Thermogemmatispora onikobensis: one gene and its partners. The protein of the gene in region 1 interacts with the protein of each later gene in a pairwise test. Links are inferred from orthologs where the notes say so. Each region holds a gene or a part of one and is shown in the gene's direction. Other genes may lie near its edges. The genes, in order: BGC09_RS16680, BGC09_RS15685 and ctaD.

Evidence for each region.
Region 2: the proteins of BGC09_RS16680 (region 1) and BGC09_RS15685 interact in binary tests that used the Escherichia coli proteins (3 or more experiments, as listed by UniProt). The link is inferred for Thermogemmatispora onikobensis from one-to-one orthologs.
Region 3: the proteins of BGC09_RS16680 (region 1) and ctaD interact in binary tests that used the Escherichia coli proteins (3 or more experiments, as listed by UniProt). The link is inferred for Thermogemmatispora onikobensis from one-to-one orthologs.

Annotation. Positions count from the first base shown.
Region 1 is NZ_BDGT01000042.1:6,828-9,765, reverse strand. The notes cover bases 122-2,905. They hold BGC09_RS16680 (aminotransferase class I/II-fold pyridoxal phosphate-dependent enzyme), read left to right. Parts: upstream 122-817; coding sequence 818-1,993; downstream 1,994-2,905. Other genes in these bases: BGC09_RS16675 (LacI family DNA-binding transcriptional regulator), read right to left, coding at 2,078-2,905; BGC09_RS16685 (protein-tyrosine phosphatase family protein), read right to left, coding at 122-585. Also shown: more of BGC09_RS16685, read right to left, coding at 40-121; more of BGC09_RS16675, read right to left, coding at 2,906-2,938. UniProt on the Escherichia coli protein: Shows aminotransferase activity with methionine and histidine as substrates, and to a lesser extent also with phenylalanine.
Region 2 is NZ_BDGT01000037.1:7,504-10,391, forward strand. Bases 132-2,865 are described here. They hold BGC09_RS15685 (ferredoxin family protein), read left to right. Parts: upstream 132-1,214; coding sequence 1,215-1,517; downstream 1,518-2,865. Other genes in these bases: BGC09_RS15680 (FAD-dependent oxidoreductase), read left to right, coding at 132-1,137; BGC09_RS15690 (electron transfer flavoprotein subunit beta/FixA family protein), read left to right, coding at 1,574-2,455; BGC09_RS15695 (flippase activity-associated protein Agl23), read right to left, coding at 2,594-2,865. Outside these bases: more of BGC09_RS15680, read left to right, coding at 1-131; more of BGC09_RS15695, read right to left, coding at 2,866-2,888. UniProt on the Escherichia coli protein: Could be part of an electron transfer system required for anaerobic carnitine reduction. Could be a 3Fe-4S cluster-containing protein.
Region 3 is NZ_BDGT01000070.1:7,983-11,076, reverse strand. The notes cover bases 145-3,084. They hold ctaD (cytochrome c oxidase subunit I), read left to right. Parts: upstream 145-741; coding sequence 742-2,427; downstream 2,428-3,084. Other genes in these bases: ctaF (aa3-type cytochrome oxidase subunit IV), read left to right, coding at 2,724-2,996; coxB (cytochrome c oxidase subunit II), read left to right, coding at 145-522. Also shown: more of coxB, read left to right, coding at 1-144. UniProt on the Escherichia coli protein: Cytochrome bo(3) ubiquinol oxidase is the terminal enzyme in the aerobic respiratory chain of E.coli that predominates when cells are grown at high aeration.

The DNA of each region.
Region 1 (2,938 bases):
CAGACCGCTGCCCTCCGTGGGCAGCGGCCCATGCCCAGCTCAATCCAGCTCGGCTCCGGCATCGTCGAGGAAAGGCTGGCCCTGCTGGCGATAGTAGCGCTCCAGGGCCTCGATCCATTCTAGCTGCGTCGCCGTCTGCGGCACAAAGCAGCCACGGGCCGACGACAGCAGGCCCACGGCCAGCGGCACCGAGTAGCCGGCGCGCACCAGCAGGGCGGCGGCGATCATAGCCGAGCGCCCGATGCCGAGACGGCAGTGGATGGCGATATGGTGACCGGCGCTCAGCAGGCCATACAGCTCGCTCAGCAGGTCCTGAATGGCGCCATCCAGCGGCGGCCCCTGCAGATCGGCAATCGGGAAATGGAAATAGCGCACCCCCTGCTCCCGGCAGGTCTGCGCCTCGTGCTGCAGGCCAATCTCTTCGATTTCCTCGCCCGTCAGCAGCGAAACCAGCACATCGACGCCAGCGCTGCGCAGCATCTTGATGGCCTGCTCCAGCAGCGCGCCGCCCGCTGGATGGCCCATGATGCTCAGGCGCTGATCCTTCAACAAGTCAACGGTGTACAATCCTCTCACCACAGCCATCTTGCTCCGTTTGACTTCCTGGCAGATACCAGACTGGCCAGATCCGACAGAGATGATAAGACCCAAACAGAAGAGCCAGCTCTCCGGCGCCAGACTGCCCCGACGAGGCAGCTTCAGGTCAGGCTCCGAGCGAGAGCACGCGCCTCCCTCCCCCAGGGCGGCGTATACTCGGAGTATACCAGAGAGGTATAATAGTCTCAACTGATCAACTCTTTTTGAGGAGCATACAGGCATGGCTACTGCTGCTCGGCGTGTAGCGAGCTTTGGGACCACTATTTTTACGGAGATCAACGTCCTGGCGCAGCAGCACAACGCTCTCAATCTAGGGCAGGGGAAACCCGATTTCGATACTCCTCCCGACATCATTGCCCGCCTGGTGACGGCCTTGCAGGCCGGCCAGTACAACCAGTACGCCCCGGGGCCGGGCACAGCCTCGCTGCGCCGCGCCGTGGCTGCCCATGCGGCGCGCTTCTATGGTCTGGAGATCGACCCTGAGCGCGGCGTCATCGTGACGGCGGGCGCCACCGAAGGGATCTTTGCCGCCGTCTTGGGCCTGGTTGATCCTGGCGATGAGGTCATTGTCATCGAGCCATTCTACGATTCCTATGTACCCAATATCCTCATGGCCGGCGCCACGCCCGTCTATGTCCCGTTGCATCCGCCTCGGTGGACCTTCGATCTCGCGGAGCTGCGCGCCGCCTTCACACGCAAGACCCGCGCTCTCATCCTCAATACACCGCATAATCCCTGTGGGCGCGTCTTCACACGCGAAGAGCTAACCTGCATCGCCGAACTCTGTATTGAACACGATGTCACCGTGATCGCCGACGAGGTCTACGAACACCTGGTTTTCGACGAGGCGCGTCATATTCCCATTGCCACCCTGCCTGGCATGTTTGAGCGCACCGTGACGGTCAGCAGCTCGGGCAAAGCCTTCAGTGCGACCGGGTGGAAGATCGGCTGGGTCTACGGCCATCCAGACCTCGTCGACGGCGTCGCCCGGGCCCATCAATTCATCACCTTCGCCGTGCACCATCCCACGCAAGAAGCCATTGCCTACGCCCTGAGCCTGCCAGATAGCTACTATCACGGCCTGAAGGAGCTGTACGAGCACAAGCGCCAGCTGCTCCTGCAAGCGCTTGATGCCGCGGGCCTCCCCTATCGTGTACCCGAAGGCACCTACTTTGTGCTGGCCGACTTCTCGCCAGTCTTCGACGGCACCCCGCTCGAATTCGCGCGCTATCTCATCAACGAGATCGGCGTCGCTGGTATTCCTCCTGAAACCTTCTATTGTCCAGAACACGCCCACATCGGGAGCAACTATCTACGCTTCTCCTTCTGCAAGAACGACGAGACCTTACTGCAAGCAGGCGAGCGCCTGGCGAAACTGGCCACCAGGCGACGTTAAGAGGGAGAAACGTAGACAGGGGAGGTAAGCAGCGAGCAGAGAACGAGGCGAAGCAGAGGCAGCGGCAGGCAGACAGACAGGCGCTCAGGGGGAGGTGGGAGAGACAGGCGGGCGCGTGAAATAGGAACCCTGCGGACGACGGTAGCTGCTAGATTCGCGCACGATCAGCTCGGGCTGGTAAGTAAGTTGGCGGTGCTCGTGGGTCGAGGGATGATCGGCCTCATCCAGGAGCAGTTCGGCAGCGCTGCGGCCAAGCTGATACTTGGGCTGGCGCACCGAGGTCAGTGGCGTCGAGAGCATGCCGGCAAAATCAACATCGTCGTAGCCGACGAGCGCAAAGTCGCGCGGGATCGCAAAGCCGCGCCTGGTGAGGCCGCGCATGACTCCCAGGGCCAGCAGATCGTTAGCGCAGAAAATCGCTGTTGGGCGCTCGGCCTCGCTCACACTCAGAATCTGCTCGACGGCGCGCTCTCCCTCGCGGGCATTCAGGAAGGGCCGTGCCACTTCTAAGATCACCTGGGCCGGATCAGCACCCGCCGCACGCACCGCCCGCTGTACACCCTCCAGGCGGTCAGCACATTGGCGAATCGACTGCGGACCGTTCACAAAGGCGATACGCTCGTGTCCCTGGGCCAGCAGATGCTCTGCCGCCAGCTCGCCCCCATGTACATCGTCGACGGCCACCGAGCACAGATCGGGCTGCCGACTGGGGCGGTCCAGCAGGACCACAGAGATGCCGCGCTTGCGCAGGCGATAGAGGTGGGTAGGGTCATCGAGCACAGGGGTGATCAGCACCCCGTGCGCGCGCTGCTCTTCCAGCACACGCAAATAATGGGCCTCGCGCTCGAACGAATCGTCTGAATTGCAGAGAATGACGACGTAGCCAGCCTCGCTGGCTGCATCTTCGACGCCGCGCGCCACTTCGGTAAAGAAGGGATTCGCCAC
Region 2 (2,888 bases), on another replicon or contig:
GAACTACTCCCCACTTTCTGGGATGAGGCCCCTTTCGAGCGCTATATTACGCGCCGAGTCTTGACTTTCCTGGGGAGGGAATCCGCCTTCTCACTCGACTTTCACACCCGCCATTTCGCTCTCCCCCCTTACAATGGGGTGACGGTCCTGCGCCCCAAGTTTGACCGCTGGCTGGCTGGCAAGGCTGTCGAGGCCGGCGCTCTGCTCATTACTTCGACAGTTGTCGATGACCTGCTCTACGAGGGAGAGCGCGTCATCGGGGTTCAATGCCGACGCGACGACGGTGCCCTCTATGCTCCTGTGGTCATTGCTGCTGACGGCGCCAATTCCTTCCTGGCCAAAAAAGCCGGCTTGCAACGAGAGTTCTCCGCTGAAGAGATGAGCCTGGGCGTGAAGGAGGTGCTCCGCCTGGGAGTACGTACCATCGAGGAGCGTTTTCATCTGACGGGCGATGAGGGAATGGCCAGCGAGTATGTGGGCGAGGCCACAGGCCCCATCAAAGGAGGGGCTTTTCTGTATACCAATCGGGAAACACTCTCGCTCGGAATCATTGTCCAGATCGCCTCTCTGGCTCAACAGCGAATCAGACCCTACGAGCTGCTCGACCGCTTCAAGCAGCATCCGGCGGTCGCCCCCCTGGTGCGCGATGGCGTGACACTGGAGTACTCGGCCCATATGATTCCCGAAGGAGGCTGGCAGCTTGTCCCTCGCCTGGCACGCGCCGGCCTGCTGGTGGCTGGCGATGCCGCAGCCCTGGTCTTCGCCGCCGGCATCTTTCTGGAAGGTATGAATTTCGCTGTGGCTTCCGGCCTGGCTGCCGCTGAAACGGCCCTGGAGGCCCACCGGAACAGCGATTTCTCTGCAGCAACCCTTTCAGGCTATCGGAAACGCCTGGAGCAGTCTTTTGTGCTGCAGGATCTGCGACGCTTTCGCCTGACTCCCGCCTTTGTCAATAATGAACGCCTGCAGAATCTTTATCCTGAACTACTATGTCAGGCAGCTGAACAGGTCTTTCGCTCGGAGGGCAGGCCGCGCAAGAAGCTGGGGTCCACGATTCTGACGACGCTGCGCAGTAAGGTCTCTCTGTGGACGCTCCTGCGCGATGGGTGGCAGGCAGGCCGCGCGCTCTTCTTTTGAATGAGCAGTCAGGCGCGCTTTGCCCGTCCTGCTCTGTTTGTGAGTGCGCCTGAGAAGTGCATGGAGTAGATGTGACTATGCAAGAGCTAGCATCTGAGTCAGTGGTGACGCAGCCTATCGAAGAGCGGCTGGAACTGGTGCGTTTCAAGGTCGACAAGAGGCCACACATTCGCGTTCATACAGAGGCCTGCCGGGGCTGTGACCTGACTCCCTGCGTCTATGTCTGTCCGGCGGGGCTGTTCGAGATTCTTGGGGGCGAGATGCATTTCTCCTACGAGCATTGCCTGGAGTGCGGGACGTGCTATGTGGCCTGCGAGCGCAAAGCCATTGAGTGGGAGTATCCCCGCGGAGGCTGGGGCGTGAGTTTTCGCGCCTCATAAGAGGCTCTCTGGTTCAGACTTTTTCGAAGGAAAGGATCACAAACAAAGGAGAGACCATGCGCATCGCTGTCTGCCTGAAGCAGGCTCCTGACTGTAGTTCGGTCTATGTTGATCCCGTCAGCGGCGAGGTGGATAGGGAGCGCTTCGTTCAGACGTTGAACGCCGCTGATGCTTGTGCGCTGGAGGCAGCCCTGCGTTTGAAAGAGCAACGAGGCGGATCGGTTTTCGCTCTCACGTTGGGACCAGACGAGAGCGATGAGGTGCTGCGCGTCGCTTTAGCGATGGGGGCCGATACCGTCGAACGCCTCTGGCATCCGAGCGCTGTCGATTGGGGTCCGCTAAGGATTGCAGCCGCCCTGGCAGCGCGCTTGCGCGCTGACTCTTCTTCCTTGCCCGACTTGATCTTCTGCGGGGAACAGAGCAGCGACTGGGCCTCCGGGACAGTGGGGCCAGCGCTGGCCGCCTACCTGGGTTTGCCCCAAATTACGGGTGTGATCGGGCTGGAGCCGCAGCAAGACCCTTCTGGCCAGCTCCTTCTACGGGTCACTCGCCGTCTCGAGCGTGGCTATCGCGAGCGGTTGCTGGCCAGGCTCCCCCTGTTGCTCACGGTTCATGAGACGCTCAACGAGCCGCGCTATCCTTCGTTGCCTGCCCATCTAGCAGCGTTGCAAGCTACGATCACTGTGCGCGATCCGCTGAGTCTGCCTCAGTTTGTCACTGATGAGGAGGCAGAGGAGACAACAATCGTTGAGGTGCGAATGCCGCGTCCACGGCCACATCGCCTGTCTATTCCCGATAGTCAGCTAAGTCCTTTTGAGCGCATTGGAGAGATCGTCTCTGGTGGTACGTCCCGGCGGCAGACTCGTCTGGTCGAGGGGCAGCCAGAAGAGCTGGCCCATGAATTGGTGCGCTTTCTGAGGGAACGAGGCTTTGTTTGAAGAAGCTGTTCGCTGCCTGTTCATCTAGAGCAGAGGACGAGCAAGCTGTGGCAAGGATCACCCCCACTGTCCTGGCGGGGCATATGCTCCGCCAGGAGTGAGGGATTGTCTGTCTCCATCCCCAGGGCTGGGACTGGCTCAGGGTGTGACCCCCAGGTCCTTACGGATAAGAAGCCCCATCGGATAATAGCCGGCGTCCTCTCCTATGGGCTGACGCTGCCACCACCAGGCCCAGATGCGTTCGGCGGCCAGCACTGGATTGAAGTGCGCCCCCGGCGGCGGATTGTCTCCATAGCTGAGCCACAGCAGCGGCCCTACTCCAACATAGGGGGCCGGCGGCCCACATTGCTGCTTGGCGCTGGGAATGCAGGGAGGCGGCATGTAACCCTGATCCCACCACGAGCGCATCTGATACTGATGATAGAGGTAATCG
Region 3 (3,094 bases), on another replicon or contig:
ATCCATAGCTTCTGGGTGCCCAATCTGACGGGTAAGACCGACGTGGTGCCTGGGCACGACAACGAGAAGTGGTTTAGCGTCGATAAGCCCGGAACCTACCACGGCCAGTGCGCCGAGTACTGCGGCCTGCAGCATGCCAACATGGCCTTTAATGTGATTGCGCTGCCGCCGGACCAGTTTGCCACCTGGGTGAGTGGCCAGCAGCAAGCGGCAGCTAATAATCCGCAGTATGCGCGCGGGCTGGCGCTCTTCAAGTCGAAAGGGTGCACGGCTTGCCACGGGATCGTGGGGGTCAACCTCAACGATTTCAATACGCAGCCGCAAACGCTGGTCGGCCCCAATTTGACACACTTTGGAAGCCGTGATTTGATCGCCGGCGGCGTGCTCAAGAATACGCCTGAAAACCTGGCGAAGTGGTTGCATGATCCGCAGGCGGTGAAGCCGGGGAATGATATGCCCAATCTCGGACTCTCCCAGTCCGAGGTCAATGACCTGGTGGCCTATCTGGAAAGCCTGAAGTAAAACGATAATACTAGAGAAGAGCTTTTTCGATAGATAGGTCACCGGCCACCTGCCTGACGGGCACGCGACGCGGGGGCAGTCAGGCCATGAGCCAGGAGCGAGCAAGTTGATCGCGCGCCGGGCGGTGGCTCTGTCTGCCGCCTGCCAGCCTCTCAGTGAGAGAGCTGGCCACTCCCCGGTTTGCCTGAAGGGGCTGATTGGATATTCGGAGGATTTTCCATGGCAACCAGTACCATTGTTGAGCGTCCTGCTCTGGTCCGACAGAAGCGCTTTAGCGAGACATATCTTGGCCAGTGGCTGACGACCACCGATCATAAGAAGATCGGGATCATGTACATGGTCACGGCCTTCTTTTTCTTCGTGGTCGGCGGGTTGGAGGCGTTGCTGATCCGAACTCAGCTGGCGCTGCCGGACGGCAAGGTGCTCGATCCCCAGACCTATAACGAGATCTTTACGATGCATGGCACCACGATGATCTTCCTCTTCGTGATGCCGATGTTCACAGGTCTCGGTAACTACGTGGTGCCGCTGATGATTGGGGCGCGCGACATGGCCTTTCCACGCCTCAATGCCTTTGGCTACTGGATTGTACTCTTCGGTGGCCTCTTTCTCCAGTCCAGCTTCGTGTTCCATGCGGCACCAGACGGCGGCTGGTTCGCTTATGCTCCTTTGACTGAGTGCGGTGTGCAAGGGGTGAACTGCATCCCGGCGACGCCCTCGATCAATATGGATTTCTGGGCTTTGGGCGTGCTGCTGCTGGGTATCTCGTCGGTTTCGGGCGCGTTGAACTTCGTGGTGACCATTTTCAAGCTGCGCGCGCCGGGCATGACGATTAACCGCATGCCGCTCTTTGTCTGGATGACGCTGGTCACGTCCTTCCTGCTGCTCTTTGCCCTGCCCAGCCTGACCGCAGCTGCGGGCTTGCTGCTGCTCGATCGTCATTTGGGAACACACTTCTATCAGGCGGCCTTCAATGGTGATCCGCTGCTGTGGCAGCATCTCTTCTGGTCCTTCGGCCACCCGGAGGTCTATATCCTGATTCTTCCGGCTTTCGGTATCGTTTCGGAGGTGTTGCCGGTCTTCTCGCGCAAGCCGATCTTTGGCTATACCTTCGTGGCCTGGTCGGGGGTCGCTATCGGGTTCCTGAGCTTTACGGTTTGGGCGCACCATATGTTCGCTGTGGGCCTGCCAGTGGTGGCTCAGGCGTTCTTCGCGACCAGCACGACCTTGATCGCTATCCCGACGGCGGTCAAGATCTTCAACTGGCTGGCGACGATCTACGGCGGAAAGCTCTCGTTCAAGACGCCGATGCTGTTCGCTCTGGGCTTTGTGGCCATGTTCTTGATTGGCGGCCTGAATGGGGTGGCGCTGGCGATCGTGCCCTTCGACTATCAGGTGACCGATAGCTACTTTGTGATCGCTCACCTGCACTATGTGCTCTTCGGCGGGGCGGTCTTTGCGATCTTCTCGGCCATCTTCTACTGGTTCCCGAAGATGACGGGCAAACTGCTGAATGAGCGCCTGGGCCAGATCCAGTTCTGGCTGATGTTGATCGGGGTGAATGTGACCTTCTTCCCGATGCATATTCTGGGCCTGCTCGGGATGCCGCGCCGCATCTATACCTATGCTCCCGATCTGGGCTGGAATGAGCTGAATCTGCTGGAGACGGTCGGCGCCTTCATTATCGCGGCGGCGATCCTGGTCTTCTTGTTCAACTTCGTGACAAGCCTGCGCCAGGGTCAGTCGGCAGGCAGCGACCCCTGGGATGCCTTCACGCTGGAGTGGGATACGGCTTCTCCGCCGGAGCCCTACAACTTTAAGACGATCCCTGTGGTGCGCAGCCGCCGCCCGTTCTACGATAAGAAGAATCCGGAGACGGCAGACTGGAAGGTGGCCGTCCATTGAGAGTAGAGCGATGCTGAGCGCCTGTGAGCAGCGCCGTCTTCCTGCTGGCGCCCGGGCTGACTGGCTGCGCTGGTTGTGCTTCCGTTGGCCCGCTGCGACAGGCGGGAGCCGGCGCGCTCACCCTGGGAAGGGCTATCTCGCCTGTCTCTGGATGAGCCGGCCCGGCTATCGCACGAGAGAGGCGTACTGTGATTAACGAGGAAAAGCAGAAGGACAGGCCTCCAATTGAAGATGAGGGCCTGCAAGTGCAGGAGGAGGAGGACAAGAGAAGGCCAGGTAATCCTGGGAGCGCCAAGATGCAGCAGCAGCCGCAGGAGAAGAGCGGTGAGGCGGCGGCAGCGAACGAAGAGCAGCCGCGACCAGCGCCTGAAGGGGCCAGTGAGCAGTCGCAGGGTCGCCCGTCTCGCGCCAGAACCCCTCGCGGCCCTCATGCCAGTCTCTGGCCCTTCGTGCTGGCTCTGGCCATCGCGCTGGCCTGTTTGGGTGTAGTGACTCATCCTGCTGTGCTGGTCATCGGCGCTTTGCTGATCGTGGTGGCCGTGGTCGGTTGGGGCCTGGAGCGCTATTAGGTGAGGTTGAGAGAGCGGAGGAGGCGCGACAGTGCTGCGTGGTCTGGCTTCTTTTGTCGGCTGCTTGATCTGCTCTCGCGCAACACCTGGGCATGCGT